2 regions of the Streptosporangium becharense genome follow, and region 2 is predicted to be linked to the other one. Evidence: riboswitches for the same ligand, from Rfam matches in the RefSeq annotation. Region 2 holds a riboswitch; the other holds the start of a gene.

Region 1 (14,581 bases), 1.7 Mb from region 2:
GCGGGCCGGATCGACACCGTCCTGCTGGCGATCGCCGACATGCAGGGCCGGCTCCAGGGCAAGCGGCTGTCCGCTCGCTACTTCCTGGAAGAGGTCCTCGAACACTCCTCCGAGGGCTGCAACTACCTGCTGGCGGTCGACGTCGACATGAACACGGTCAGCGGTTACGCGATGTCGTCATGGGAGCGCGGCTACGGCGACTTCGTGATGCGTCCCGACATGTCCACCCTGCGACCGATCCCCTGGCAGGAGGGCACCGCCCTGGTCATGGCCGACCTGGTCTGGGAGGACGGCTCCGACGTGATCGCCTCACCCCGGCAGATCCTCCGCCGGCAGCTCGCGCGGCTGGCCGAACGGGGCTGGGAGGCGTTCGTCGGCACCGAGCTGGAGTTCGTGGTCTACAACGACACCTACGAGGACGCCTGGCGCCGCGGCTACCGCGACCTGACCCCCGCCAACCTCTACAACGTCGACTACTCCATGCTCGGCACCGCCAGGGTCGAGCCGCTGCTGCGCAGGATCAGGCTCGGCATGGAAGGCGCCGGGATGTACCCCGAGTCGGTCAAGGGCGAGTGCAACCTCGGCCAGCACGAGATCGCCTTCCGCTTCGACCGGGCCCTGGCCACCTGCGACAACCACTCCGTCTACAAGAACGGCGCCAAGGAGATCGCCGCCCAGCAGGGCATGTCGCTGACCTTCATGGCCAAGCCGAACGAGCGCGAGGGCAACTCCTGCCACATCCACATCTCGCTGCGCGACACCGGCGGCGAGCCGGTGATGGCCGGACCGGGACCCTACGGCCTCTCGCCCCTCGGTGAGCGGTTCATCGCCGGTCAGCTCGCCCTCCTGCGGGAGCTGACCCTGCTGTACGCCCCCAACGTCAACTCCTACAAGCGGTACCAGCCGGGCAGCTTCGCCCCCACCGCGGTCGCGTGGGGCCCGGACAACAGGACGTGCGCGCTGCGCCTGGTCGGCCACGGGCCGTCGCTGCGGATCGAGAACCGGGTGCCCGGCGGCGACGTCAACCCCTACCTGGCGGTGTCCGCGCTGGTCGCGGCCGGGTTGCACGGCATCGAGAACGAGCTCTCCCTGCCGGAGGCACTCACCGGGAACGCCTATGCTTCGGGCGCGGAGACCGTGCCGCACACACTTCGCGACGCTCTGGAGCTCTGGGAGGGTTCCAAGCACGCCAAGACCGCCTTCGGCGACGACGTCGTGGCGCACTACGCGAACAACGCCCGGGTCGAGCTGGCCGCCTTCGACGCGGCGGTCACCGACTGGGAACTGTTCCGGGGATTCGAACGGATGTGAATGTGAAGATCGTAAACCCGGCGACCGAAGAGGTGATCGCCGACATCGAGGCGGCGGACGCCACCGAGGCCGACAGGGTGGTGGAACGCGCCGGACGGGCCTTCGCCGACTGGCGGCGGGTCGCCCCGGGAGACCGGGCGCGGCTGCTGCGCCGCTTCGCCGCGCTGGTGCGGGAGCACGCCGAGGAACTGGCCCTGCTGGAGGTCGCCAACGCGGGACACACGATCGGCAACGCCCGCTGGGAGGCGGGCAACGTCGCCGACGTGCTCGACTTCTACGCGGGAGCGCCGGAACGCAACCACGGCAAGCAGATCCCGGTGCCCGGCGGGCTGGACGTCACCTTCCAGGAGCCGCTGGGCGTCGTCGGCGTGATCGTGCCGTGGAACTTCCCGATGGTCATCATGACCTGGGGGGTGGCCCCGGCGCTGGCCGCGGGGAACACGGTGGTGGTCAAACCCGCCGAGTGGACCCCGCTGAGCGCCCTTCGCCTGGCCGAGCTGGCCCTGGCCGCCGGCCTGCCCGAGGGGGTGTTCCAGGTCCTGCCCGGCGCCGGTGAGGTGGCGGGCGCCCGGCTGGTCGGGCACCCCGCCGTGGCGAAGATCGTCTTCACCGGCTCCACCGAGGTGGGCAAGGAGATCGCTGCCAGGTGCGCGGGCCAGGTCAAGCGGATCACACTGGAGCTGGGCGGCAAGAGCGCCAACGTGGTCTTCGCCGACGCCGACCTGGCCAAGGCCGCGGCGAGCGCGCCGTACGCCGTCTTCGACAACGCGGGGCAGGACTGCTGCGCGCGTTCCCGCATCCTCGTCGAGCGGTCGGTGCACGAGGAGTTCCTGACCCGCCTCGACGAGGCGGTGCTGAAGGTCAGGGTCGGCGATCCGCGTGACGAGGCGACCGAGATGGGCCCGCTGATCAGCGCCGCGCACCGGGAGCGGGTGGCCTCCTTCGTCACCGAGCCGCCCCATCTGCAGGGGACGTGCCCCACCGGGCCGGGCTTCTGGTTCCCGCCGACGGTGCTGACCCCGCGCTCGACGGACGACCGGGCCTTCACCGAGGAGATCTTCGGCCCGGTGGTGTCGGTGGTGCCGTTCGACGGCGAGGACGACGCCGTGCGGATCGCCAACGACACTCCGTACGGCCTCAGCGGGTCCATCTGGACGCGCGACGTCGGCCGGGCACTCCGGGTGGCGCGGGCGGTCGAAGCGGGCAACCTGAGCGTCAACTCCCACTCGAGCGTCCGTTACTGGACGCCGTTCGGTGGTTTCAAGCAGTCCGGCCTCGGCCGCGAACTGGGCCCCGACGCCCTGTCCGCGTTCACCGAGACCAAGAACGTCTTCATTTCCGAGGAGTAGAGACATGCGGCGTTTGCAGGACCGGGTGGCCGTCGTCACCGGCGCGGGAAGCGGCATCGGCCTGGCCACCGTCCGCCGGTTCGCCGACGAGGGTGCCCGCGTCGTGTGCGTGGACCTGGACGAGGTGACCGGCACCAAGGCCGCGGAAGAGGCCGGCGGCCTGTTCGTGCGGGCCGACGTGACCGACGAGGACGACGTCGCCCGGGTGTTCCGGACGGCGTTCGAGACCTACGGAAGCGTCGACGTGGCGTTCAACAACGCGGGCATCTCACCGCCGGACGACGACTCGATCCTGGAGACCGGCCTCGACGCCTGGCGCCGGGTGCAGGAGGTCAACCTCACCTCGGTCTACCTGTGCTGTAAGCACGCCATCCCGTACATGCGGCGGCAGGGCAAGGGTTCGATCATCAACACCGCGTCCTTCGTCGCCGTGATGGGCTCGGCCACCAGCCAGATCTCCTACACCGCGTCCAAGGGCGGGGTGCTCGCCATGTCCCGTGAGCTGGGCGTGCAGTTCGCGCGCGAGGGCATCCGGGTGAACGCCCTGTGCCCGGGGCCGGTGAACACGCCGCTGCTCCAGGAGCTGTTCGCCAAGGACCCCGAGCGGGCCCAGCGCCGCCTGGTGCACATCCCGCTGGGCCGTTTCGCCGAGGCCTCCGAGATCGCCGCCGCGGTGGCGTTCCTCGCCTCCGACGACTCCAGCTTCATCACCGGGTCGGAGTTCCTGGTGGACGGCGGCATCTCCGGCGCGTACGTCACCCCGCTGTAGCCGGTGCCGCGCCGGGGCGGGGCGGGAAGGCCGCGGCCCCGGCGCGGCACCGGGCAGAGGAAACACGCAAGGCAAGGCAAGGCAAGGCAAGGCAAGAGATCATGTCCCGTCCCGTCATCGGCATCACCTGTTACGTCGAACCCGCGAGGTTCACCGTGTGGGAGATGACCGCCGCCCTGCTGCCGTACACCTACGTCGAGCACGTGGCCCGCGTGGGCGGGCAGCCGGTGATCCTGCCGCCCGCGGGCGAGACCGGCCCGCTGGTGGAGCGACTGGACGGGCTGATCCTGGCCGGCGGCGGGGACGTCGGCCCGGAGCGGTACGGGCGGGAACCGCACGAGCGGACCGGGTACGTCCGGCCGTTCCGCGACGACGCGGAGCTGGACCTGGTCCGCGCGGCGCTGGAGCGGGGCGTGCCGTTCCTCGGGGTCTGCCGGGGGATGCAGATCCTCAACGTCGCCCTCGGCGGCAGCCTCCACCAGCACCTGCCCGACGTGGTCGGCCACCACGGGCACGCACCGGCCCCCGGCCGGTTCGGCCGGATGCCGGTGCGGACGGCCGCGGGCAGCCGCCTCGGCGAGATCCTCGGCGCCGAGACGGTGGACGTGGCCCACTACCACCACCAGGCCGTCGAGCGCCTGGGCGCCGGGCTGACCGTGACCGCCCGCGCCGAGGACGGCACGGTCGAGGCCGTCGAAGTGGACGGTCACCCGTTCGCCCTGGCCGTCCAGTGGCACCCCGAGGCCGACGAGGAATCCGCCCTGTTCGAGGCCCTGGTACGGCACACCGTCCCGGTCGCGCGGTAGCGCGCCGGGGCGTCCTCAGTCGGGGACGACCAGTGCCCCGGTGTCGGGGCGGAGGGTCTCGCCGCGGAAGAACCGCGGGTCGATCCGGCTCTGGACGACCATCAGGACAGCACCCAGCAGCAGCACGCCCACCCCGATGACGAAGACCCCGCCGACCCCGAACACCGAGCTTCCGGTGCCGTAGGCGGGGTCCCACATGTCCACGACCGTCTTGCCGAAGACGGCGGTCAGCGCCACCGCGCCGAGCCCGGGGAGCAGGCCCTTGTACAGCAGGTCCCGCACGCTCGCGGTGAGCTCGCGCCGGAAGTACCAGACGCAGGCGTAGGCGGTCAGCGCGTAGTAGAAGCAGATCATCAACCCGAGCGTGAAGATGGTGTCCACCAGGACGTCCTCGCTGAACACCGTCATGACCGAGTAGAAGACCCCGGTGCCGATCCCGGCCCAGAGCGTGGCGTAGGAGGGCGTGCGGAAGCGGGGGTGGACCCGGGCGAACCTGACCGGCAGCGCCTCGTAGAAGCCCATGGCGAGGACGGTGCGGGCGACCGGGATGAAGGTGCTCTGCAGGCTGGCCGCGGAGCTGGCCAGCACCGCGAGGATCAGGATCACCCCGGACCCGCCCATCACCGGGTGGGCCAGGGTCGCGAAGACGTTGTCCTCGGTCTCGGGGTTGCCCAGGCCGACGCCGGTGTCGCCGACCCCGGCGTACATGACGGCGGCCACCCCCACGAGCAGGTAGCTGCCGAGGATGGTCAGCACGGTGAGCAGCGCCGCCCTGCCCGGCGTCCTGGAGCTGCCCTCGGTCTCCTCGTTCAGGGTCAGGCAGGTGTCCCAGCCCCAGAACATGAAGATCGACAGGGACAGGCCCGCGGTGAAGGCGCTGAAGGTGGCCACCGCGAACGGGTCGAACCACGCCAGGTCGAAGGCCATCGCCGTGGGCACGTCTCCGGAGACGGCCTTGCCGATCGCCATCACCGCGAACGACACCAGCGCCGCGAGCTGGAAGAGCACCAGCACGTTCTGGAGCAGCCGGGTGGCGGTGATGCCCCGGTAGCTGACGGCGGTGGCGGCGGCGACCAAGACCAGGCAGGTCAGCACGTTGACCCATTTGTCACCGGCCAGGTCGGCCAGCGCCGGGTTCCCGGTCACGTCCGCCAGCAGCACGTAGAAGAAGGTGACCGCGACCCCCGCCAGGTTGGACAGCACGATGATCGTGGCCACCACCAGGCCCCAGCCGCACATCCAGCCCACCCAGGGGCCGAACGCCTTGACCGTCCAGGTGAAGGAGGTGCCGGAGTCGGGGAAGCGCCGGTTCAGCTCCCGGTAGGCGTAGGCGACCAGGAACATCGGCAGGAAACCCGCGACGAACACCGCGAGCATCTGCGGCCCGACCTCCCCCACCGTGGGGCCGAGGGTGGCCGTCAGGCAGTAGACGGGGGCCACCGTCGAGACGCCGAGCGCCACGCTGCTCCACAGGCCGACCGAGTTCCGGCTGAGCCCCTTGTCCCGAGGGTCGTCACCGGAACCGGCCCCCGGTCGCGGCCGGGAACCCACCTCGGTCGTCATCAATCACCTCCGAAACGTGCAAGTTGTCGGACGCTACCACGGGAAACGGACATAAATTGACAAACCCACCTTGGGGCGCCATCGGGCTCGCACGGCGATCCGCGACCCGGGAGGAGAGGACGACTGGGGGATTTCGCGAGACCGGGCCGGGCGGTTAGGGTGGTCGCGACACCGGTGAACCCGTGCGGGAGAGCGTCCTGACATCCAGGCCAGGACCCCTGAAGGAGCAAGCCCTCCCCGCGAACCTCTCAAGGCAAAGGACCGTGCGGGTAGGTGCCCTCTGGAAAGCAGGTCCCGCGACCTCGCCGAAGGTGAAAGTCCGGCAAAAACCGGGTGAAGCTCTCAGGCATCAATGACAGAGGGGGAGGATGCTCTCATCTGACCCTTGTCTGAGGTGCGAACATGTCCCGACCCACGCCGCTGCGCGGCGTCCACGAGTCACTCGGCGCGACGCTGACCGACTTCGCGGGCTGGCTGATGCCGCTCCGCTACGGCAGCGAGTCCGCCGAGCACAACGCGGTCCGCCAGGCTGCGGGCCTGTTCGACCTGTCCCACATGGGGGAGATCTTCGTGACCGGCGCGCAGGCCGCCGAGGCGCTCGACTACGCGCTGGTCGGTCACCTGTCCGCCCTGGAGCCCGGCCGGGCCCGCTACACGATGATCGTCAACGCCGAGGGCGGCGTGCTGGACGACCTGATCGTCTACCGGCTGGCGCCCGAGGAGTTCATGGTCGTCGCCAACGCCTCCAACTACCCGCGTGTCGCCGCCGAGCTGACCGAGCGGGCCAAGGACTTCGACGCCGCGGTGGACGACCGCTCCGAGCGATACGCGCTGGTCGCGGTGCAGGGCCCGCGCTCCACCGAGATCCTCGCCGCGCTCACCGACGCCGACCTGGACGGCCTGAAGTACTACGCGGGCCTGCCCGCCACCGTCGCCGGCCGCGAGGCGCTGATCGCCCGCACCGGTTACACCGGGGAGGACGGCTTCGAGCTGTTCGTCGCCGCCGAGGACGCCGAGCCGCTGTGGGCCGCCCTCACCGAGGCGGGCGCCCCGCACGGGCTGGTCCCCGCCGGGTTGTCCGCACGCGACACCCTCCGCCTGGAGGCGGGCATGCCGCTCTACGGCAACGAGCTGTCGGCCGACCACACCCCGTTCGAGGCCGGGCTGGGCCGCGTGGTGCGGTTCGACAAGCCGGGTGACTTCGTCGGCCGGGCCGCCCTGGAGGCGCGCAAGGACGTCCCGCCGGCCCGCCGCCTGGTCGGCCTGGTCGCGACCGGCCGCCGGGTGCCCCGGCACGGCTATTCGGTGGTGGTCGCCGGAGAGGGCACCATCGTCGGGACGGTCACCAGCGGGGCCCCCTCCCAGACCCTGGGCAGGCCCATCGCCATGGCGTATGTGGACAACGGCCTAACCTCAGGACTGGCCGTCGACATCCGGGGCACCCATGAGCCGGTCGACGTGGTCGAACTGCCTTTCTACAGGAGGAAAAAGTGAGCAGCATTCCCGAGGACCTGCAGTACACCAAGGAACACGAGTGGGTCTCCGGTGCCGAGGACGGCATCACCCTCACCGTGGGCATCACCGCCCACGCGGCCGACGCGCTGGGTGAGGTGGTCTACGTGAAGCTTCCCGAGGTGGGCGAGGCCGTCACCGCCGGCACCCCGATCGGTGAGGTCGAGTCGACCAAGTCGGTGAGCGATGTCTTCGCCCCCGTCGGCGGTGAGGTCGTCGAGGTCAACGAGACCCTTGACGCCAACCCCGCGTTGATCAACAGCGACCCGTACGGGGACGGCTGGCTGTTCCGCGTCCGCCTCGAAGGCTCCGCGGACGACCTGCTGTCGGCCGCGGAGTACACCGCGCTCACCTCAGGTGAGGCGTAACACATCCCTCTCCCGCCCGAGCCGCGCGTCCCTTCCGAGCGCGCGGCCCGGGCGGGTCGAGAGCGGACGTATCGACTATCGACTTCCGTCCCGCGGCCGACGCCGGGGACCCCACGCCGGAGGTACTCGATGACGATCAGCGTCTTCGATCTCTTCAAGATCGGCATCGGTCCGTCCAGCTCGCACACCGGCGGCCCGATGGCCGCCGCGCACAAGTTCGCCCGCGGCCTCGACGCCGACGGCCTGCTGGAGAAGACCTGCCGGGTCCGTGCCGTCCTGTACGGCTCGCTCGGCCTGACCGGCAAGGGGCACGGCAGCGACAAGGCCGTGCTGCTGGGCCTGTCCGGTGACAAGCCCGAGCTCGTCGACGTCGACACGGTCGACGAGCGGCTGGCCGCCATGCGCGAGTCCGGCACCGTCCGCCTGTACGGCACCCGGGAGATCCCGTTCGTCGTCGGCGACGACCTCGTCTTCGAGCGCAAGGTGTCGCTCCCGCACCACCCCAACGGCATGCGCTTCACCGCCTTCGCGGAGAACGGCGAGCCCCTCCGTGAGAAGGTCTACTACTCGGTGGGCGGCGGGTTCGTCGTCGACGAGAACGCCACCGGGGCCGACCGCATCAAGGCCGACGACACCGTCCTGCCCCACCCCTTCACCACGGCGGCCGAACTGCTCGGCCACTGCGCGGAGACCGGCCTGTCGATCTCCGGGCTGATGCTGAAGAACGAGCAGGCCTTCGGCCGCACCGAGGCCGAGATCCGTGCCCGGCTGCTCGACCTGTGGCGGGTCATGAAGGAGTGCGTGCGGCGGGGCGTGGAGAAGGAGGGCGTGCTGCCCGGCGGCCTGAAGGTCCGGCGCCGCGCACACCAGCTTCACCGGCAGCTGCGCGCCGAGTCGCAGGAGAAGGACTCGCTCCAGACCATGGACTGGGTCTCGCTGTTCGCTCTCGCGGTCAACGAGGAGAACGCCGCCGGCGGCCGGATCGTCACCGCCCCCACCAACGGGGCCGCGGGGATCATCCCCGCGGTGCTCACCTACTACGACCGCTTCGTCGCCGACTCCGACGACGAGGGAGCGGTCCGCTTCCTGCTGACCGCCGGCGCGATCGGCGTGCTGTTCAAGGAGAACGCCTCCATCTCCGGTGCCGAGGTCGGCTGCCAGGGCGAGGTCGGCTCGGCCTGCTCGATGGCCGCCGCCGGGCTCACCGAGGTGCTGGGCGGCACCCCCGAACAGGTCGAGAACGCCGCCGAGATCGGCATCGAGCACAACCTGGGCCTGACCTGCGATCCGATCGGCGGGCTGGTCCAGATCCCGTGCATCGAACGCAACGCGGTCGCCTCGATCAAGGCGATCGCCGCGGCCAGGATCGCGCTGCGGGGCGACGGCCGGCACTTCGTCTCGCTGGACAAGGCCATCAAGACGATGCGTGACACCGGCCGCGACATGCTCGACAAGTACAAGGAGACCAGCCGCGGCGGCCTCGCGGTCAACGTCATCGAGTGCTGACCGGACCGGAGCCGTCACCCGGCTCCATTTCCCGGCAAATCACTCATCTCGTACAGGATTCCGGGGTCCCGCGCCTATGCTGGGTGGCCGTGTTCACGGGACTCGGGAGGTCGTGGTGGCGACGGCAGCGCATCCGGTGAGCCGGTCCGGCCGCCGGCGGAGGCCCTCCGGCCGGCGCGGCGCGTCCGGCTTCCTCCACGCCCACTGGGTGTTCCTGGTCGCGCTGCTGGCCGGCGGCGCGCTGCGGGCCCTGGCGGTGCTGGGCTACCGGCCCGCCCTGTGGTTCTGGGCCGACTCCTTCGTCTACCTGAACGCCGGGCTCGCACCCCGCCCTCTGGAATCCCGCCCCGCGGGCTACTCGCTCCTGCTGTGGGCACTGCGTCCGCTGTCGAGCGTCCAGGCGGTGGTCGTCCTGCAGCACCTGCTGGGGCTGGCCGTGGCCGTCTGCGTCTACCTGCTGCTGCGCCGCCTGGGCAGGCTGCCCGGCTGGGGGGCCACGCTCGCCGCGCTGCCGGTGCTGCTGGACGCCCACCAGATCCAGCTCGAACACCTCGTCATGGCGGACCTGCTCTTCCAGTTCCTGACGGTGCTGGCGGTCACGCTGCTGCTCCTGCGCGAGCGTCCGCGGGCGTGGGTCGCGGCGCTCGCCGGACTGCTGCTGGCCGCGGCGACCGTCACCCGGACGATCGGGCTGCCGCTGATCGCCGTGGTGCTGGTCTGCCTGCTGCTCCGCCGGGCCTCCTGGCGCGCGGTCATCGCCGCCGCCCTGGCCGCGGTGATCGGCCTGGGCTCGTACGCCGCCTGGTTCCACTCCGAGCACGGCACCTTCGGGCTGACCCGGGGCAACGCGTTCCTGTGGGCACGCACGATGACCTTCGCCGACTGCGCCGTGATCAGGCCGGCCGGCCCGGAGGCGGCGCTGTGCCCCACCGAGCCGGTGAGCGAACGCGCGGCGCCGCCGGTCTACATCTGGGACGGCTCCTCCCCCCTGAACAAGGTCAAGGGAAGCTGGGCCGAGCGCGACCGGCTCGCCGGCGCCTTCGCCACCCAGGCCATCCTGGCCCAGCCACTCGACTTCCTCCGGGCCGGCCTGACGGACGTGGCGTACATCTTCGACTGGACCAGGCGGGTCTATCCGTCCCCCGGCCCGCAGAGCGCCTACGTCTTCCCCGACACCGCCCGGCCCTTCCCCAAGGGCGGCGCCTCGCAGGGCAGGACCGCCGAGGAGCTGACCGTGGCCTACCAGGGCGTCTCCGGGGCCCCCACCCTGGTCGAGCCGTACGTCGGCTGGTTGCGCGCCTACCAGGAGCACGGGTTCGTGCGCGGCCCGTTCCTCGCGGTGATCATGCTGGTCGGCCTCGTCGGCGTGCTGCTCCGGATCCGGCGGTTCGGCGGCCCGGGGCTGCTGCCGTGGGCGGCGGGCGTCGTGCTGCTGGTCCTGCCGCCCTTCATCGCGGCCTTCGACCACCGCTACGTCGTCCCCGCGCTCCCCCTGCTCTGCCTGGCCGCCGGGCTGGCGTTCGGCGTACCACGCGAGGCGGAGCCGCCGGCGACGCGGCCGGATCCCGGAGGGCTGCGGGACGAGCCGGGCGGGTGGTCAGCGGCGCCGGACGTGCAGGCGAACCATCACGCCGAGCTCGGGGTCGCCCAGCGCCCGGCGGACCTTCCCTACGGCGTCCCGGTTGAGCCGCGCCACGAGTCTGCCGACGTCGTCCCCGGGCGCGCAGCTCACCGTGACACGCAGCCGCTCGTTCGGTATGTGCCGGACACGGATCCGGGTGAGCCCCTCGACTTCTTTGAGACAGACACCGAGCACCGCGGTGCCCGTCCCGGTCCGCCGCCCCCACCGCCCCCAGCCCAGGGCGTGTAGCAGCCACCGCAGGGCCAGCAGCGCCAGCAGCACCAGCAGCAGCGCGGCCGGCCATCCCGCCCAGGGGTGGCCGGCCGCCCAGGCGGGCAGCCCTCCGCTCACGAGCCGGTCGCCGCGCGGATGGCCGGGGATGTCGCCCCGCCCGCGCAGGAACGCGTAGCCGCCCGCCCCGGTGAGCACCGCGCCGGTGAGCGCCAGGCCGATCCGGTTGCCCAGGTACGGCCGCATCACGCCCCCCGCCTGCGCAGCCGTACCACGACCTCGCCCGCGCCCGTCACGCCCAGCGCCGCCATCCGATCGCCCACGGCCGCCCCGACCCGCCGCAGCAACGGCCCGGTCCGTTCGGTGCCGGTGAACACGGTGACCTCGACGATCCTGGACGCGAGCCGGACCCGGGCCCGGTCCACCTCGTCCACCGACTCGGCCGCCGCCCGGAGCGTGCGGCGCAGGCCGGACCTGGTCATGCCGATCACCGTCAGCGGGTCGGCGGACTCCAGCGGTTCCAGCCTGGGCCGGCCGGGTAGCGCGGCGAGCCCGAGCAGCACCAGTCCCGCGAAGATCGCGAGCACCGCCGCGACGAACGTGGCGGGGTCGGACCAGTGCCACTCACCGGCCCGGGTGGCCAGCCGGCGGTAGGGCACCCGTCCGGCCGGTGAGCCCGTCAGCAGGCCGACGGTCACCACCGCGGCGGAGCACAGCGCGGCGGACACGACGAGGGCGACCGGCACGGCCGCCGGGGTCCGCGCCGCTCTGAGCAACCGCACCGACCTGCGGCGTGCCGCGTGCGGGCTCTCACCGTTCGCCCGGCCCGCCCGGCCCGCCCCGCCGGTGGCGCCTGCGCCGCTCCCCGTACCCGTGACGGTGTCATGGAGAGTAGTCGTCATTCGATCATGTGTACGCGTTCCGGCGGGAGGGGGGCGGGTCTCCCCCACGCCCCTGCCCGATCTTGGTGCCCTTCTGGCGGAGCGTTGACCGCCGGCCAGAAAATATGAACTCAACTCATATTAAATCGCGCGGGGTTATCCTGCCCACATGGACGACCGCCGCCGCTACGACCACGCCACCGCCCACCTCGACCCGCCCTTCGCCATCCTCGACCTGCGGGCGCTGCGGGCCAACGCCGAGGCGATGGTCGCACGCGCCGCGGGCAAGCCGATCAGAGTCGCCAGCAAGTCCATCAGGTCACGCGCCGTGCTGGAACGCATCCTCGCCATGGACGGCTTCTCCGGCATCATGGCCTTCACCCTTCCCGAGGCCCTCTGGCTGGTCTCCACCGGCATGCGCGACGTACTCCTCGCCTACCCCACCGCCGACCGGGCCGCGCTGGCCGAGCTGGCCGCGGACCCCCGCGCCGCGCAGGAGATCACCGTCATGGTCGACCGCGCCGAGCACCTCGACGTCGTCGAGTCGGCCATCGCCGGCGTCCGCAACCGCCACGAGATCCGGGTCTGCATGGACATCGACGCCGGCTTCGTCGCCCTCGGCGGCCGGTTCCGCGCCGGCGCCCGCCGCTCCCCCGTCCGGGAGCCGGACCAGGTCGCCGACCTCGCCGCCGACATCGCCAAACGTCCCGGGTTCCGCCTGGCCGGCCTGATGGCGTACGAGGCGCAGATCGCCGGGGTCGGCGACGACGCACCCGGCAACCCGGCGCTCACCCGGGCCATCCGGTGGATGCAGGCCCGCTCCCAGCGGGAACTGACCGTCCGCAGGGGCCGGATCGTCCAGGCCGTACGCGAGATCGCCGACCTGGAGTTCGTCAACGGCGGCGGCACCGGCAGCATCGAGAAGACCGCCCGGGAGCGGGCCATCACCGAGATCGCCGCCGGGTCGGGCTTCTACCACCCCCGCCTGTTCGACTTCTACCGGGGCTTCACCGGCAGACCCGCCGCCCTGTTCGCCCTGCCGGTCGTCCGCCGCCCCGCCGCGGGCGTGGTGACCGTCCTCGGCGGTGGCTACCCCGCCTCGGGCAAGCCCGGCCCCGACCGCCTGCCCCAGCCCTACCTGCCGTGCGGGCTGCGCTACGACCCCGACGAGGGCGCCGGGGAGGTGCAGACCCCGCTGGTCGGCCAGGCCGCCGAGGACCTGCGCGTCGGCGACCGCGTCTGGTTCCGGCACGCCAAGGCCGGTGAGCTGTGCGAGCGCTTCGCCGGCCTGCACCTGATCGAAGGGGACGAGATCGTGGCGGAGGTTCCCACCTACCGAGGCGAGGGCCGCACGTTCCTGTAGAGGCCCCGCACCGCCATAGAGACCCCGCACCACCCTGCAGAGGCCCCGCACCGCCCTCTAGAGACCTCGCGCACCGCTACCGCGCGTCGTGTCGTCGTACCGTCAAGCCCGCCGCGCGCGACCGCCGTCACCGGCGGCGGCGCCACAGCATGACCACCGCACCCAGCGCCAGCGCCACCCCGACACCGATCAGGATCGGCGCCAGGTCGGGCCGGTCGTCCACCCACAGGTCGTCGGGTTCGCCGTCGAGCCTGGCCGGCCGGGGAGCCGCCGCGCCCGCCACCAGGTCGCCGACCTGCGCGACGAAGTGCTCCGCGTTCGCCTTGACCTTGGCCACCCCACGCTCCTTGACCCGCTTGGGGCTGACCCGGTCCACGATGGCGTCCACCGTCTGGGCCAGCTCCGCGCGCGTGCGCTCGATCTGCCGCTCCAACTCAGCCGGATCGGTGTCCGCCATGGTTCTCCTCTCGTACCCCTTGACATCGATCAGTGTGTCAGGTCCCGCCTCCCACGGCACGCGGGCCCGGCCGGTAGGTTGACCCGGGAACGATTCCTCGGAGGAACCACATGAAACTCGAGCCGGGCGACGCCGCCCCCGACTTCACGCTCCCCACCGCCGACGGCGGCACCGTATCACCGGAGTCGTACCGCGGCAGGCGCGTCATCCTCTACTTCTACCCCGCCGCCATGACGCCGGGCTGCACCAAGCAGGCGTGCGACTTCCGCGACAGCCTCGCCTCGCTGACCGCGGCCGGCCTCGCGGTGCTCGGCGTGTCGAAGGACAGCCCGGACAGGCTCGCCACGTTCGCCGAACGCGACGCGCTGACCTTCCCGCTGCTGTCCGACCCCGGCCTGGAGGTCCACAAGGCCTACGGCGCCTACGGCGAGAAGACCATGTACGGCAGGACCACGGTCGGGGTCATCCGCTCCACCTTCGTCATCGACCCCGACGGAAAGATCGAGAAAGCCCTCTACAACGTGAAGGCGACCGGCCACGTGGCCCGCCTCCGCCGGGAACTCGGCCTGGACTGAACACCCTTTTTGCCATTTAGCACGACATGCGCATGCCTCAAGAATTGTCACACCCGTTCCGCAGACTTGAGGCATGCCCCCCAAGTACAAGTACACCCCCGAAACACTGGCGGAGGCCGCCGCCGCGTCCCTCAGCGTCGCCGAGGTCCTGCGCCGCCTGGGCATCACCGTCGCGGGCGGCAACCACGCCCACATCAGCCGCCAGCTGAAGCGTTTCGGGATCGACACCTCGCATTTTCTCGGCCAAGCACATCACCGGGGGCGGCCTT
Region 2 (14,581 bases):
AACTCTGTGTAATTGGACGATTATTAAGGGTGACGTCTCCGGCCTTTCTTCGGTGGTGTGGCGGGAAGGAATCATGTTTTATTCTCGGCCCGATTCACCGGCCACGGGTTCTCCGCCGTCCCCGGGGGCGATGATCCCCCTCCGGATGGCGTCTCGCATTTCCGGCAAGAAGCCTTCTGGGCTTGGAAGCGGGATATAGATGGAATGGAAGGTATTCTTCGGAAATTTCTGGAAGGCCGGGCGGTACCGCCTGGAACGGCTGGTACCGCCTCGTGAAGTGCCGGCCCCGCGAAGTGCCGGCTCCGGGGCCGCTTCGGCCCGTCCCGGAACCACGCCGGGCCCGTCCCGGTTTCAGAAGCTCCTGGGCAGCCCGAGCACCTGGGTGGCGAGATGGTTCAGCAGGAGCTCCTCGGTGACCGGGGCGACCCTGCCGATGCGGGCGTCGGCCAGCAGCCGGGCCACCGGGTACTCCAGTGAGTAAGCCATCCCGCCGTGCGTCTGGAAGGCGTGGTCGGCCGCCTCCCAGGCCGCCTGGGAGGCGGCCAGCTTGGCGATGTTGGCCTCGGTGCCGCACGGTTCCCGCCGGTCGAACAGCCACGCGGCCTTGTACAGCATCAGCCTGGCCAGCTCGATCCTGGCCTTGACCTGGGCCAGGGGGAAGGCGATGGCCTGGTTGGCCCCGATCGGGCGGCCGAAGACCTCACGCTCCTTGGCGTACCGCACGGCCACCCGCAGTGCGACCTCGGCGCAGCCGAGGGAGGAGGCGGCCAGCAGAATGCGCTCGGGGTTGAGGATGTCCCACAGCACCGCCGAGCCCCGGTCGACCTCGCCGACCACGTTGGCCGCCGGAACCCGGAGGTCGTCCAGGAAGACCATGTTGGACGGGGTGGTGTTGGCGCCCATCTTCGGGATCGGGCGGAAGGAGAGCCGTCCGGCCGCGACCGCCTCGGGGACGTTCACCAGCAGGACCGTCAGGCCGTTGGTGCGCGGGACGGCCTCGGCGGCCGGAACGGTACGGGTGACCAGGAGCATCCAGGTGGCGCGCTGCACGCCGGTGATCCAGATCTTCTGGCCGTTGACCACGAACTCGTCGCCGTCGCGGCGGGCGAAGGTGGAGATGCCCAGGGCGTTGGAACCGGCGTCCGGCTCCGTCAGCGCGAAGCAGGTCTCCAGCTCACCGGTGGCGAGCCTGGGCAGCAGCTCGTCGCGCTGCCACGGGCTGCCGTGCCTGGCCAGGGTCAGGGCGCCGAAGCCGGGGGTGAGCACGTAGGTGAACGCCGAGCCGCTGGCGGACCCGGACGCCGACAGGGTCTCGGTGGCCACCGCGAGCTCCAGCAGGCCCTGGCCGCCCCCGCCGTACTCCTCGGGAACCGCCAGGCCGAGCCAGCCGCCCTTGGCCAGCTCCGCCCACACCTCCTCCGGCCAGCGTTTCTCGCTCTCGCACCGCTGCCAGTAGTCGAGGTCGTAGCGCGCGCAGATGCCGGCGACGCCGCGCTGGACGGCCAGCGCGCTCTCCGGGAGGGTGAAGTCCACCGTGATCAGCTCCGTTCCGGTTGCGTGCGCAATGCTAGAACGAAGTTCGGTTCGTCTCCACCCCCGGGAGGGTCAGTCCGTGCCCGCGCCGCTTCCCCCGCGGGGCCTGCGCGCGTGGTAGACGAACGCCGGCGGCAGGTTGCCCCACACCGTCCGGCCGACGACGACCTCCTCGAAGGTCGACAGGAGACGGCTGCGGAAACGCCGGGCGGGGGGCAGGCGCTTGGCGAAGCTGTAGGCGAAGGTCGTGAAGGCCGTGTGCGGGCCCATGATCGCGGTGACCGCGTCGAGCAGGCGGGTCTGCGTCTCGTCGGAGAAGGCGGCCCAGGGGAGACCGCTGACCACCGCGTCGGCCCGTTCGAGACCGCGCTCCCGCAGCAGCTCCGGCAGTTTGGCCGCGTCGCCGACCACCACGTCCACCCCCGGGTTCCGCGCCGCGAGGAACCCGGCCAGTTCGGGGTTGATCTCGACCGCCATGTGGTGCCCCCGGCCGCCCAGCCTGCGCTGGATCTCCGCGGTGAACGCGCCCGTGCCGGGGCCGAGCTCGACGATCACCGGGTCGCCCCGGTGCGGGATCGGTGAGGCGACCTCCTCGGCGAGCCGCCGCGAACTCGGCGCCACCGCTCCGACGGTCCCCGGGGACCGGATCCACTGCCGCAGGAAGAGCGCGGTGTCGTTGGTCATGCTGTGAAGAGTAAGGGGTCCGCCGGGCCCGTGGTTCAGTCAAAAGGATGATCTTCGACCGTCCTGACGGATGACCTCGCCGGGTGGCCCGGCGGCGGCCCGCCCGGACGCCTCCCGGCGCATCGGCCGCCGCGCCGTTCGCCACCCGGTCCGTGTCACGGCCCGTCACCCGCCCCGTCACGCGGCCCGCCACCCGGTCCACCGGGCCGGTCCCTCACGCGCTCCGCCGCGTTGTCCGCCACGCGACGGATCGGGAGGTCACCCCCCAGGCTGACGACCCGGGGCGTACCCCGCGGCCACGATGTGTCCCGGACCTGTCACCGGAGGAAGGACGCATCTCATGCGGGAGGCCGTCTCCCCGGCGGGCCCGGCCCGGGACCGTCCCGTCCCCGGCGGCCTGCTGTACTGCCTGCGCATCCTGACCGTGGCGCAGGCGGTCGGCCTCGTCGCCGCGGCCTCGTTCTCCGGTCACGCCGCGCAGGGTGCCGGAGCGCCGGTCGGGGCCGACGCCATGGCCGGGACGGCGGTCCACCTGATCGCGCTGCTGCAGGTCGGCGCCGCCGTGCTGGTCTGGCGGCCCGGACGGGGCGCCGGCTGGCCGGCGGCGGCCAGCGCCGGCCTGTTCCTGGCCGGCACGGGCCGGCACCCGGGCTGGGAGACGCTCGGCATCCGTCTGCCCGGCGACCTGATCCTGTTCGGGCTGAGCATGGTCGTGCTCGTCTGGGCCTGGTCGCCCGGGGCCGCCGTGCGACGCTCCTGAACCCGCGGGCGCCCGCCGCACGGCCTTCGGGCGGGGAAGCGGCGGCGGGACGCCCGCGAACGGGGAGGTGCCCGGTTCAGGCGGCTCCCCGTCCCACCGGCGCCATCGCGGGCACGCGGTGGCGCCGCCTGCCTTCTCCGTCCCTCCCCGCGGAGCTCCGTCCCTCCCCGCGGAGCTCCGTCCCTCCCCGCCGGGCCCGCCGTGCCACCCGGGATTCCGGGGACGCGGTACGGTTCACCGGCGCTTGGCGCAGGTAGGGTCGGCATCAGACACGGGAGGGAGATACACCGGTGAATCCGGAAGCATCGGGAGCCGAGCACCGAATCTGGACGGTTCCCAACGCGCTGAGCCTGGCCAGGCTCCTGGGCGTGCCGGTCTTCCTGTGGCTGGTGCTGGGGCCGAAGGCCGACGGGTGGGCCGTCGCGTTGCTGATGCTGGCAGGGTTCTCCGACTGGCTCGACGGGAAGATCGCCCGTGCGTGGAACCAGACGAGCAGGCTCGGCCGCCTGCTGGATCCGCTGGCCGACCGCCTGTACATCCTGGCCACCCTGTTCGGTCTCGCCATGCGCGAGATCATCCCCTGGTGGCTGGCGCTGGCCGTCCCGCTGCGCGACGTGATGCTGCTGGGCATCCCCGTCATCCTGCGCCGTCTCGGTTACGGCCCCGCCCTGCCCGTGCACTTCCTGGGCAAGGCGGCCACCGCCAACCTGCTCTACGCCTTCCCTCTGCTCTTCCTCGCCCACCACGCCGCCTGGTACGCCGACCCGGCCCGGATCGTCGGCTGGTCGCTCGCCATCTGGGGCACCGGCCTGTACTGGTGGTCCGGGGTCCTGTATTGGGTACAGGTGCGTCAGCTCGTAAGCGGGGCCAAACGCCTGAAGAGGTGATCTGTGAAGGCCGTCGTGATGGCGGGCGGGGAGGGGACACGGCTCCGGCCGATGACCGCGAACCAGCCCAAGCCTCTGCTGCCCGTGCTCAACCGTCCGGTCATGGAGCACGTGCTGCGCCTGCTGAAACGGCACGGCTTCACCGAGACCGTGGTCACGGTGCAGTTCCTGGCCGCCCTGGTGCGCAACTACTTCGGCGACGGCGACGAGCTCGGCATGAGCCTGCACTACGCCACCGAGGACACGCCGCTCGGCACCGCGGGCAGTGTCAAGAACGCCGCCGACAAGCTCCGCGACGACCGTTTCCTGGTCATCTCCGGCGATGCGCTGACCGACATCGACCTGACCGAGATGATCCGCTTCCACCGCGAGAACGACGCGATGGTCACCATCGGGCTCAAGCGCGTCCCCAACCCGCTGGAGTTCGGCATCGTCATCGCCGACGACCACGGCCGGGTGGAGCGTTTCCTGGAGAAGCCCACCTGGGGCCAGGTCTTCTCCGACACCGTCAACACCGGTATCTACGTGATGGAGCCCGAGGTCCTCGACGAGATCGCCGTCGGCGGGTCCGCCGACTGGTCGGGCGACGTCTTCCCGGAGCTGCTGCGGCGCGGTGCCCCCCTGTACGGCTACGTCGCCGACGGCTACTGGGAGGACGTCGGCACCCACGAGAGCTACCTCAAGGCCCAGGCCGACGTGCTGTCCGGCCGGGTCAAGATCGACGTCGACGCCTTCGAGGTCTCCCCCGGCGTCTGGGTGGCCGAGGGCGCCTCGCTCGACCCCGACGCCGTCCTGAAGGGCCCCCTCTACATCGGCGACTACTCCAAGGTGGAGGCGGGGGCCGAGCTGCGCGAGTACACCGTGCTGGGCAGCAACGCGGTGGTCAGGGCGGGCGCCTTCCTGCACCGCGCGGTCGTCCACGACAACGTCTACGTCGGCCCCGGTGCCCACCTGCGCGGCTGCGTGATCGGCAAGAACACCGACCTGATGACCGCAGCCAGGGTCGAGGAGGGCGCCGTCGTCGGCGATGAGTGCATCATCGAGGCCGAGGCCTACATCTCCTCCGGAGTCAAGATCTATCCGTTCAAGACCATCGAGGCCGGGGCGGTGATCAACACCAGTGTCATCTGGGAGCCGCGCGCTCAGCGCAGCCTGTTCGGTCCCCGCGGGGTCAGCGGCCTGGTCAACGTGGAGATCACCCCCGAGCTGTGCGTCCGGCTGGCCAGCGCCTACGCCACCACCCTGAAGAAGGGTGCCTCGGTCATCACCTCCCGCGACTCCTCCCGGGCGGCACGGGCGCTGAAACGGGCCGTGATCAGTGCCCTCAACGCCGGCGCCATCAACGTGATCGACCTGGAGGCGTCCCCGCTGCCCGTGGCGCGCTTCCACACCGCCCGGGAGAACGCCGTCGGCGGCATCGCCCTGCGCACCACCCCCGGCGACCCGCAGAGCGTCGACATCGTCTTCATGGACGAGCACGGCGCCGACCTCTCCCCGCCGGCCCAGCGCAAGCTCGACCGGGTCTTCTCCCGGCAGGAGTTCCGCCGGGCCTTCCCCGGCGAGATCGCCGAGCTCAGCTTCCCCGCCAGGGCGGTGGAGGACTACACGCGCGAGCTGCTGCGCCTGATCGACATCAGCGGCGTACGCGACGCCGACATGAAGGTCGTGGTCGACTGCGCCGGCGGCACCTCCTCACTGGTGCTGCCCAGCCTGCTGGGCCGGGTGGGCGTGGACGTGCTCACCGTCAACAACCGCCTGGACGACGCCTCGCCCACCGAGACCCTCGCCGAGCGCCGCCGTGACCTGCAGCGCCTGTCGGAGCTCGTCAGCTCCGCGCGGGCCGCCTTCGGGGTCCGCTTCGACCCGGTGGGGGAGCGGGTCGCGCTGGTGGACGAGAAGGGCCAGCTGATCAGTGAGGAACGCGCACTGCTGGTGGTGCTGGACCTGATCGCGGCGGAACGTCAGGGCGGCCGGGTGGCGCTGCCGGTCACGACCACCCGGGTGGCCGAGCAGGTCTGCAGGTTCCACGGCGTGCACGCCGAGTGGACGTCGACCGGGATCGACGCGCTCACCGCCGCGGTCAGAGGGCACGACATGATATTCGCGGCCGACGGGCGCGGCGGTTTCATCGTGCCCGAGTTCGGGCCCACGGTGGACGGCCTGGCGGTCTTCCTGCGCCTGCTGGGCCTGGTGGCCAGGACCCGCCTGTCGCTCAGCCAGATCGACGCCAGGATCCCCGAGGCCAGGCTCCTGCGCCGTACCGTGCCGACCCCTTGGGCGGCCAAGGGTGCGGTGATGCGCTCGGTCATCGAGGCGGCCGAGAGCTACCGCATCGACACCACCGACGGGGTCAGGGTCGTCGCCGAGGACGGCGGCTGGGCCCTGGTGCTCCCCGACCCGGCCGAGGCCGTCACCCACCTGTGGGCCGAGGGGGCCGACGTCGACTCGGCACAGGCCATGATCGAGCACTGGGCGCGGGTCGTCGAGGAGGCCGCCGGCGGCTGACCGCTTCCGCCGCGCCGGGAGCCGGTCATCCGATGCGACAAACACCGCGCGGCACCATGGACCGTGGACACCGCCTCCCTGTAGTTTGGTCAGCGACCGTACCCGTGGTTGAGCGTTAGCCTTGACTTTTTTGTTTCATCGCTGTATGTTGCGGCATTCGCAGTCTGAGAAAATCCCTTGAGAAGCGAAGAAGCGAGGCGCGCGCATCACCGAGCACCGTTGCCGCGTCTTCGCGGTAGGAGGCCGAGCCGATCGATGCCGAGCGTCTACTGCACGCAGTGCGGTCATGCCAACCCTGAGGATGCCCGTTTCTGCTCGCGATGCGGGTCGCCGCTGACCAGGTTCGCCGACACACCCGGAGACAGCACCTCGACCATCTCCCTGTCCGGGATCGAGGCATATGAGGCGGAGACCGGGGAGACGCTTCTCGCCGAGCGGCAGGCCGTCGAGCAGCTGCTCCCCGGCACCGCGCTGCTGGTCGCCATGCGCGGTCCGAACGCGGGCAGCCGGTTCCTGCTCGACAGCGACCTGACCACCGTGGGGCGCCACCCCGACAGCGACATCTTCCTCGACGACATCACCGTCTCGCGTCGTCACGTGGAGTTCTACCGGCGCGGTGGCGGGGTGTTCACCGTGCGCGACGTCGGCAGCCTCAACGGCACGTACGTCAACCGCGAGCGGATCGAGGAGGTCCCGCTCTACGGCGGCGACGAGGTGCAGATCGGCAAGTTCCGCCTGGTCTTCCTCACCCGCGGCGCCGCGGGAGGATGATGAGCTCGCAGGCCGCCCGTGCGCACATGAGCATCGGGGAGGTGCTCGCCCTCCTGCAGGGCGAGTTCCCCGACGTCAGCATCTCCAAGATTCGCTTCCTGGAGGGCGAGGGCTTGATAGTGCCGGAGCGCAGTCCCTCCGGTTACCGCAAGTTCACCTACGCCGACGTCGAGCGGTTGCGTTACATCCTGCGGGAACAGCGCGACCGGTACCTGCCGCTTCGCGTGATCAAGGACCGCCTCGAGGAGGCCGACCGCGAGCAGCGGCCGGTCGACCGGCCGCGGGCACTTCCCAGCGACCCGCCTCCCGAGGTGCGTCTGAGCCGGGAAGAACTGCTGGCCGCGGCGGAGATCGACGAGGAGACCCTCGCCGAGCTCGAAGACTACGGGCTGCTGGCCGCGGTGGCCCGCCACTACGACGCCGAGGCGCTGGCCGTGGCCCGCAGCGTCGGGGCCCTGGCCCCCTTCGGCCTGCGCGCCCGCCATCTGAGAGCGGTCAAGGCCGCCGCCGAGCGCGAGGCCGGTCTGGTGGAGCAGGCGGTGGCCCCGCTGCTCCGGCGCCGGGGGCCCGGCGCGATCGACCGGGCCGACGAGACGGCGCGGGAGATCTCCGGCCTGCTGCTGGAATTGCACGCCTCCCTGGTACGTTCCGGCGTTCGTGAGGCCCTGGGCCGGTGAGAGCCTGACCAGGCGCTTGTGCCCTCACGAGTGTTACGTTGAACAAAACGGTCGGAATCCAGCGAAGACGGAGCAGCCCGTGTTGCAGATGGAGGTCGTGGGCGTTCGAGTTGAGATGCCCTCCAACCAGCCGATCGTCCTGCTCAAAGAGACGCATGGGGAGCGTTACCTGCCGATCTGGATCGGCATGACGGAGGCCACGGCGATCGCCATGGCCCAGGCCGAGGAGCCGCCGCCGCGGCCGCTCACCCATGACCTGTTCCGCGACGTCCTCGACGGGCTCGGCGTCCGGTTGAGCACGGTCAACATCGTCGCGTTGCGTGACGGGATCTTCTTCGCCGATCTCGTCTTCTCCAACGGGGTCGAGGTGAGTGCGCGCCCGTCCGACTCCATCGCCTTGGCGTTGCGCACCGGCGCACGTATCTTCGCAAGTGAGGAGGTGGTCCGGGAAGCGGGGGTGATCATTCCGGATGACCAGGAGGACGAGGTGGAGAAGTTCAGGGAATTCCTTGACAACATCACACCTGAGGACTTTGGTCGCGCAGGGTAGGAATTTCGGTGCATTTACGCTTCACGACGCGCCGGGTGGGGTCGTTGACTGGGCTTGGCACCGGTCCTACGGTGCAAGTGAAACCCGCGGTCGTGCGTAAACCCCCAGATCAGGCCGCGGGATGAGAGAAAGCCGGAGGTCCGCGTGGCGGTCAGCAGCGGCGAGGGTAGAAACGCCGGCCAGGATGACCCGGAACGGCGCCAGTCGGCACGTCAGCGCGCGGGTGAAGAGGGTCTGCTGTTCGACGGGCGACCGGTGAAGGTGCCCGCCGACATCGGCTACCGCGGCCCGACGGCCTGTGCCGCGGCCGGCATCACCTACCGGCAACTCGACTACTGGGCTCGCACCGGTCTGGTCGAGCCCACCGTCCGGGCCGCTCACGGCTCCGGATCCCAGCGTCTGTACGGCTTCCGCGACATCCTGGTGCTCAAGGTCGTCAAGCGGCTCCTCGACACCGGCGTCTCCCTCCAGCAGATCCGCATCGCCGTGCAGCACCTGCGTGACCGCGGGGTCAACGACCTGGCGGAGATCACCCTGATGAGCGACGGGGTGAGCGTCTACGAGTGCACCTCCCCCGACGAGGTCATCGACCTGCTCCAGGGCGGGCAGGGCGTCTTCGGCATCGCCCTCGGCCGGGTCTGGCAGGAGGTGGAGGGCTCCCTGGCGGACATTCCCGGCGAGCGTGCGGAGCCGGCGAGCCCTTTAGAAGATCACCAGGCCGATGAGCTGGCCCGTCGTCGCAGAGCACGACGAACCGGGTAAAGTTGATTCGCCACTGACCCTGTGCGGGAGAGACCCCGGCACGATCGGGGCGCCGAAGGAGCAACCTCCCCGGAATCTCTCAGGCACCCGTACCGCACGGACGAGGCAACTCTGGAAAGCAGGTGCGCCCGCCAGGCGCGTCTCACCGACGGTGAAAGCCTCCCGGCAGGGCAGGTGAAACTCTCAGGTCGCGATGACAGAGGGGGAGATCCGGCCGTACGCCCGCGCCCAGCGCCGGTCTCCACCGCCTCGGGAGGCTTTCCATGACCGATCTGTCACCGCTCAGCGAGCTCGCCCCGCCGCCGTTCGCCGCCCGCCACATCGGGCCCGACAACGCGGGCCAGGCCCGCATGCTGGAGGCGGTCGGCTTCGCCTCCACCGCCGACCTGGCCGCGGTGGCCGTCCCGGAGGCGATCCGGACCGCCGACCGGCTGGACCTGCCCCCGGCGGCGAGCGAGGTCGAGGCCATCGCCGAACTGCGCGTCCTGGCCTCGCGCAACACCGTGCTCACCTCGATGATCGGCCTGGGCTACCACGACACGATCACTCCGGCCGTCATCCGCCGCAACCTGCTGGAGAACCCGGGCTGGTACACCGCCTACACGCCCTACCAGCCGGAGATCTCCCAGGGCCGCCTGGAGGCCCTGATCAACTTCCAGACGGTCGTCTCCGACCTGACTGCGCTCGACGTCGCCGGCGCCTCCCTGCTCGACGAGGCCACCGCCGCCGCCGAGGCCATGACCCTGGCCCGGCGGGCCGGTCGCGTCCCGTCCAACGTCTTCGTCGTCGACGCCGACGCGCTGCCGCAGACCAAGGCGGTGTTGCGCACCCGCGCCGAACCGCTCGGCATCGAGCTGCTCGAAAGCGACTTCACCGGTGAGCTCCCCGACTGCTTCGGCGTGCTCGTGCAGTACCCGGGGGCCAGCGGCAGGGTGCGCGACTTCCGCGCCATCGCCGACGCCGCCCACTCCCGCGGCGCCCAGGTGGTCGCCGCCGCCGACCTGCTCGCGCTGACCCTGCTCGCCGCGCCGGGTGAGCTCGGTGCCGACATCGCGGTCGGCTCCTCGCAGCGCTTCGGCGTCCCGCTGGGCTTCGGCGGCCCCCACGCGGCCTACATGGCCGTCCGCGACGGCCTCCAGCGGCAGATGCCCGGCCGGCTGGTCGGCGTCTCCCAGGACGCCGACGGGCACCCCGCCTACCGGCTCGCGCTGCAGACCCGTGAGCAGCACATCCGCCGGGAGAAGGCCACCAGCAACATCTGCACCGCGCAGGTGCTGCTCGCCGTGATCGCGGGCATGTACGCCGTCTACCACGGGCCCGAGGGCCTGCGCCGGATCGGCCGCCGCACCCACCGGCACGCCGTCGTGCTCGCCGAGGGCCTGCGCGAGGGCGGCGTCGAGATCGTGCACGACACCTTCTTCGACACCGTGCTCGCCAGGGTGCCGGGGCGTGCGGACGAGATCGTCGCCGCCGCCCGCGACAACGGGATCAACCTGCGCCTGGTCGACGCCGACCACGTCGGCATCACCTGCGACGAGAAGACCGAGCTCATCCACCTGGAGGAGGTCCTGGCCGCCTTCGGGGTCAGCGGCGCGGTCCTGACCGACCTCGACGCGGCCACGCACGACGCGCTGCCGCCCGCCCTGGTGCGCGTCAGCGACTACCTGACCCACCCGGTCTTCCACAACCACCGCTCCGAGACCGCCCTGCTGCGCTACCTGCGCAGGCTTCAGGACAAGGACGTCGCGCTCGACCGGTCGATGATCCCGCTGGGCTCCTGCACCATGAAGCTCAACGCGACCACCGAGATGGAGCCCATCACCTGGCCCGAGTTCGCCGGGCTTCACCCCTACGCCCCCGAGGACCAGGTCCAGGGCTACCTCGAGCTGGTCAAGGAGCTGGAGACCTGGCTGGCCGAGGTGACCGGCTACGACGCCGTCTCGATCCAGCCCAACGCCGGCTCCCAGGGTGAGTTCGCCGGTCTGCTGGCCATCCGCGCCTACCACAAGGCGCGCGGCGAGCACGGCCGCGACGTGTGCCTGATCCCCTCGTCCGCGCACGGCACCAACGCCGCCAGCGCCGTCATGGCGGGAATGCGCGTCGTCGTGGTGGCCTGCGACTCCGACGGCAACGTGGACCTCGACGACCTCACGGTCAAGATCGACAAGAACCGTGACCAGCTCGCCGCGATCATGGTGACCTACCCGTCCACGCACGGCGTGTACGAGGAGACGATCGGCCGGATCTGCGAGCTGGTCCACGAGGCCGGCGGGCAGGTGTACGTCGACGGCGCGAACCTCAACGCGCTGGTCGGCCTGGCCAAGCCGGGCGAGTTCGGGGCGGACGTCTCCCACCTCAACCTGCACAAGACCTTCTGCATCCCGCACGGCGGCGGCGGCCCCGGCGTCGGCCCCGTCGCGGTCCGCGCCCACCTGGCCGACTACCTGCCCGGCCACCCGCTGCGTGACGGCTCGGCGGTCGGCCCGGTCTCGGCCGCGCCGTACGGTTCGGCGGGCATCCTGCCCATCTCCTGGGCCTACATCCGCATGATGGGCGGCGACGGCCTGCGCGCGGCCACCGAGCAGGCCATCCTGTCGGCCAACTACCTGGCCCGCAGGCTCAGCCCGCACTACCCGGTCCTGTACACCGGCCGCGGCGGCCTGGTGGCCCACGAGTGCATCGTCGACCTGCGCCAGATCACCAAGGAGACCGGCGTGACCGTCGACGACGTGGCCAAGCGCCTCGTCGACTACGGCTTCCACGCCCCGACGATGTCCTTCCCGGTGGCCGGCACGCTGATGATCGAGCCGACCGAGAGTGAGGACCTGGCGGAGCTCGACCGGTTCTGCGACGCGATGATCGCGATCCGCGAGGAGATCGCCAAGGTCGCCTCCGGCGCGTACGACAAGGTCGACAACCCGCTGCGCAACGCCCCGCACACGGCCGCCTCCCTGCTCGCCGACGAGTGGGCCCACCCCTACACCCGGGCGGAGGCCGCCTACCCGCTGGCCTCCCTGCGTGAGAACAAGTACTGGTCGCCGGTTCGCCGCATCGACCAGGCCTACGGCGACCGCAACCTGGTGTGCTCCTGCCCGCCCCTGGCCGCCTACGAGGACTGATCCCCCATGCCCGGCGGATCGGCGGCTCCGGCCGCCGATTCGCCGGGTATGCGGGGGACGGGTGACGCCCCGAGTCGTTAGGCTCGGGGCGTCTCCTCGTCCTGGAAGGATCATGCATGCCAGAGGTGGGCACGCCTCCGTTGGAAACCGCGCGAAGACTGGCCGAGTCGGGCGACCTCGACGGCGCCGCCACGATCTTCGCTGAGCTCGTCGCCGATCCCGGCGCACCCGACCTGGCCCAGGCGGCGGTGGGCCTGGCCGTGGTCCTCCAGGAGCGCGGGGATCTGCCCGGCTCCCGCGCGGCCGCGCGCACCGCCCTGGCGACCGGTCATCCCGAGTTCGCGGCCCAGGCCGCCTGCCTGCTCGCCGGGAGCTTCGAGCGTGAGGACCTGCCGGACCAGGCCAGGGCCGCCTGGCAGGCCGCCCTCGGCACCGGCAACCCCGCCTACGTGCCGCTGGCGCACATGGCGCTCGCCAGGCTCGCCACGAGCGCGGAGGAGTCGGAGCGGTGCCTGCGCGACGCCCTGGCCACCGGTGACCCGGAGATCGCCTCCGGTGCCGCCCAGCGGCTGGCGGAGAGCCTTCTGGAGGACGGTGAGGCGGGAGCCGCGGCGGAGGTCCTGCTGGAGGCACTGTCGGTGCCGGACGTCGCCGAGGCGTCCAGGCTGCGGGTGATGCTCGGCATCGTCCACCTGGAACTGGCGTGCGCGGAGTTCTCCGGCGCCGTCGAGGAGGGCTGCGACACCGAGACCGGTGCGCTGGCCATCGAACTCCTGGCCCGCACGCTGCGGCTGCGCGGGCGGGACGAGGACGCCGAGCGGGTGTGGCGTTACGGGCTGGAGAGCCCGGACGCGGATCTCGCCGGTGAGGTCCGGCTCCGCCTGGACCGGGATCTGTGAACGCCGTCGCGGCCGGGCCCGGTGCGGACCGGGTCCGGCCGCGACGGCGCCCGGGTCCGCGCCGGGGACCGGCGGCGAGGCACCGGGTTCCCGCGACGGCGGGAGTCCGTGAGCCCTCCTGCCCGTGATCCCGCGCTTTCCGGCCGGGACGGTGATCAGTCTCGGTGGCGCAGGCGGCCGAGGGCGTAGGCGACGTTGATCGTGACGATGCCGCCCCAGGACAGCAGCAACCCGGCCCCGCCTCCGTACTCGGCGGTGATGACGGTCAACGGGATGCCCATGCCCATCGAGGCAAGCATCATCGCGATCGGAGAGCTGTCTCTGGGCGGCCGCCGGTCGGGCGGCGCTGCCCGGGAGGCGTGCATCTCCGCGCGCACGCGCTGGGTGATGGTCGCGTCGAGGCGCGAGACGAACGACTCGATGAGGGCGGTCTCGTAGTCCGGGCCGAGATCGCGCCGGGCCTCGACGGTGGCGCGCATGTCCTGCCGGATATCGTGGTGATCCTGCACGCTCCGATTGTTCAACGGAGCGTTTTTCGCCGACATCGGCCGTTAGGACGAGATGGTGCCCACCTTTGAGCCAGTGTCGCCTGCGGGCGCGTCGGTCACCGTGGAGCTCACCACGGCGCAGGGTCCGGCCGTGGCCGAGATCGACGAGGTGGCCGACCCCCGCTTCCTGCTCGTGCTCACCCACGGTTCGGCCGGGGGAGTGGACGCCCCCGATCTGCTGGCCGTGCGGGACGCGGTGCTGCGGATCGGAGGTGTGGTCGCCAGGGTGCTCCAGCCGTTCCGGGTGCGCGGTGGCCGCGCACCCGGAACGCCGGCCAGGCAGGACGAGGCGTGGGAGGCGCTGGTGGCCGGGATCCGCGAGCGGTATCCGGAGCTGCCGTTCGCGCAGGGCGGGCGGAGCAACGGGGCCAGGGTCGCCTGCCGTACGGCGTTGCGGGCCGGGGCCCGGACGGTCGTCGCACTGGCGTTCCCGCTGCACCCGCCGGGCAGGCCGGAGCGTTCCCGCGCCGGAGAACTCCGCGCGGCGGGTGTGGACGTGCTCGTCGTCAACGGGGATCGTGACCCGTTCGGCATTCCCCGGGCGGCGGACGCCGCGCGCCTGGTGGTGCTGCCGGGGGAGGGGCACGATCTCAGGAAGGACCCCGCCCGCGTGGGTGAGGTCGTCGCCGAGTGGCTCGATGTGAGGATGCGGCCGGACTCAGCGTGATGCGGCGGTCAGGAGACGCCGGCCAGTGGCCGGTGCGGTTCGATGACGGCGCCGTTGGGAAGGAGTTCACCGGTGTCCTCGAACAGCACCACGCCGTTGCAGAGCAGGCTCCAGCCCTGCTCCGGGTGGGCCGCCAGGGTGCGGGCGGCTTCGCGGTCGAGTGCGTCTGCTGACGGACAGGCCGGCTCGTGCGGGCACATCGGCGTGCCTCCGGATCTC

The links. Region 2 has a riboswitch for glycine ahead of gcvP (aminomethyl-transferring glycine dehydrogenase). Riboswitches for the same ligand answer to the same signal wherever they lie in the genome.
Region 1: linked by a shared signal. The riboswitch ahead of gcvT (glycine cleavage system aminomethyltransferase GcvT) and the one ahead of gcvP (aminomethyl-transferring glycine dehydrogenase) in region 2 are both predicted to bind glycine.

What each region holds. Positions count from the first base shown of each region.
Region 1 is NZ_JACHMP010000001.1:2,420,954-2,435,534, forward strand. It holds gene F4562_RS10355 (glutamine synthetase family protein) at 1-1,311, shown strand, start outside; gene F4562_RS10360 (aldehyde dehydrogenase family protein) at 1,314-2,660, shown strand; gene F4562_RS10365 (3-oxoacyl-ACP reductase) at 2,665-3,429, shown strand; gene F4562_RS10370 (gamma-glutamyl-gamma-aminobutyrate hydrolase family protein) at 3,531-4,235, shown strand; gene F4562_RS10375 (APC family permease) at 4,251-5,798, opposite strand; glycine riboswitch at 5,974-6,072, shown strand; glycine riboswitch at 6,073-6,167, shown strand; gene gcvT (glycine cleavage system aminomethyltransferase GcvT) at 6,201-7,292, shown strand; gene gcvH (glycine cleavage system protein GcvH) at 7,289-7,678, shown strand; gene F4562_RS10390 (L-serine ammonia-lyase) at 7,808-9,184, shown strand; gene F4562_RS10395 (hypothetical protein) at 9,300-11,054, shown strand; gene F4562_RS10400 (DUF6286 domain-containing protein) at 11,282-11,938, opposite strand; gene F4562_RS10405 (amino acid deaminase/aldolase) at 12,087-13,280, shown strand; gene F4562_RS10410 (DUF3618 domain-containing protein) at 13,408-13,737, opposite strand; gene bcp (thioredoxin-dependent thiol peroxidase) at 13,848-14,312, shown strand; partial or broken gene F4562_RS36635 (hypothetical protein) at 14,386-14,581, shown strand, end outside.
Region 2 is NZ_JACHMP010000001.1:764,132-778,712, reverse strand. It holds gene F4562_RS03415 (acyl-CoA dehydrogenase family protein) at 352-1,533, opposite strand; gene F4562_RS03410 (class I SAM-dependent methyltransferase) at 1,606-2,217, opposite strand; gene F4562_RS03405 (hypothetical protein) at 2,558-2,977, shown strand; gene clsA (cardiolipin synthase ClsA) at 3,268-3,864, shown strand; gene F4562_RS03395 (mannose-1-phosphate guanyltransferase) at 3,868-6,369, shown strand; gene F4562_RS03390 (double zinc ribbon and FHA domain-containing protein) at 6,625-7,140, shown strand; gene ftsR (transcriptional regulator FtsR) at 7,140-7,817, shown strand; gene F4562_RS03380 (bifunctional nuclease family protein) at 7,897-8,367, shown strand; gene F4562_RS03375 (MerR family transcriptional regulator) at 8,512-9,129, shown strand; glycine riboswitch at 9,144-9,234, shown strand; gene gcvP (aminomethyl-transferring glycine dehydrogenase) at 9,393-12,248, shown strand; gene F4562_RS03365 (hypothetical protein) at 12,365-13,147, shown strand; gene F4562_RS03360 (hypothetical protein) at 13,303-13,656, opposite strand; gene F4562_RS03355 (alpha/beta hydrolase family protein) at 13,757-14,362, shown strand; gene F4562_RS03350 (DUF5999 family protein) at 14,371-14,562, opposite strand.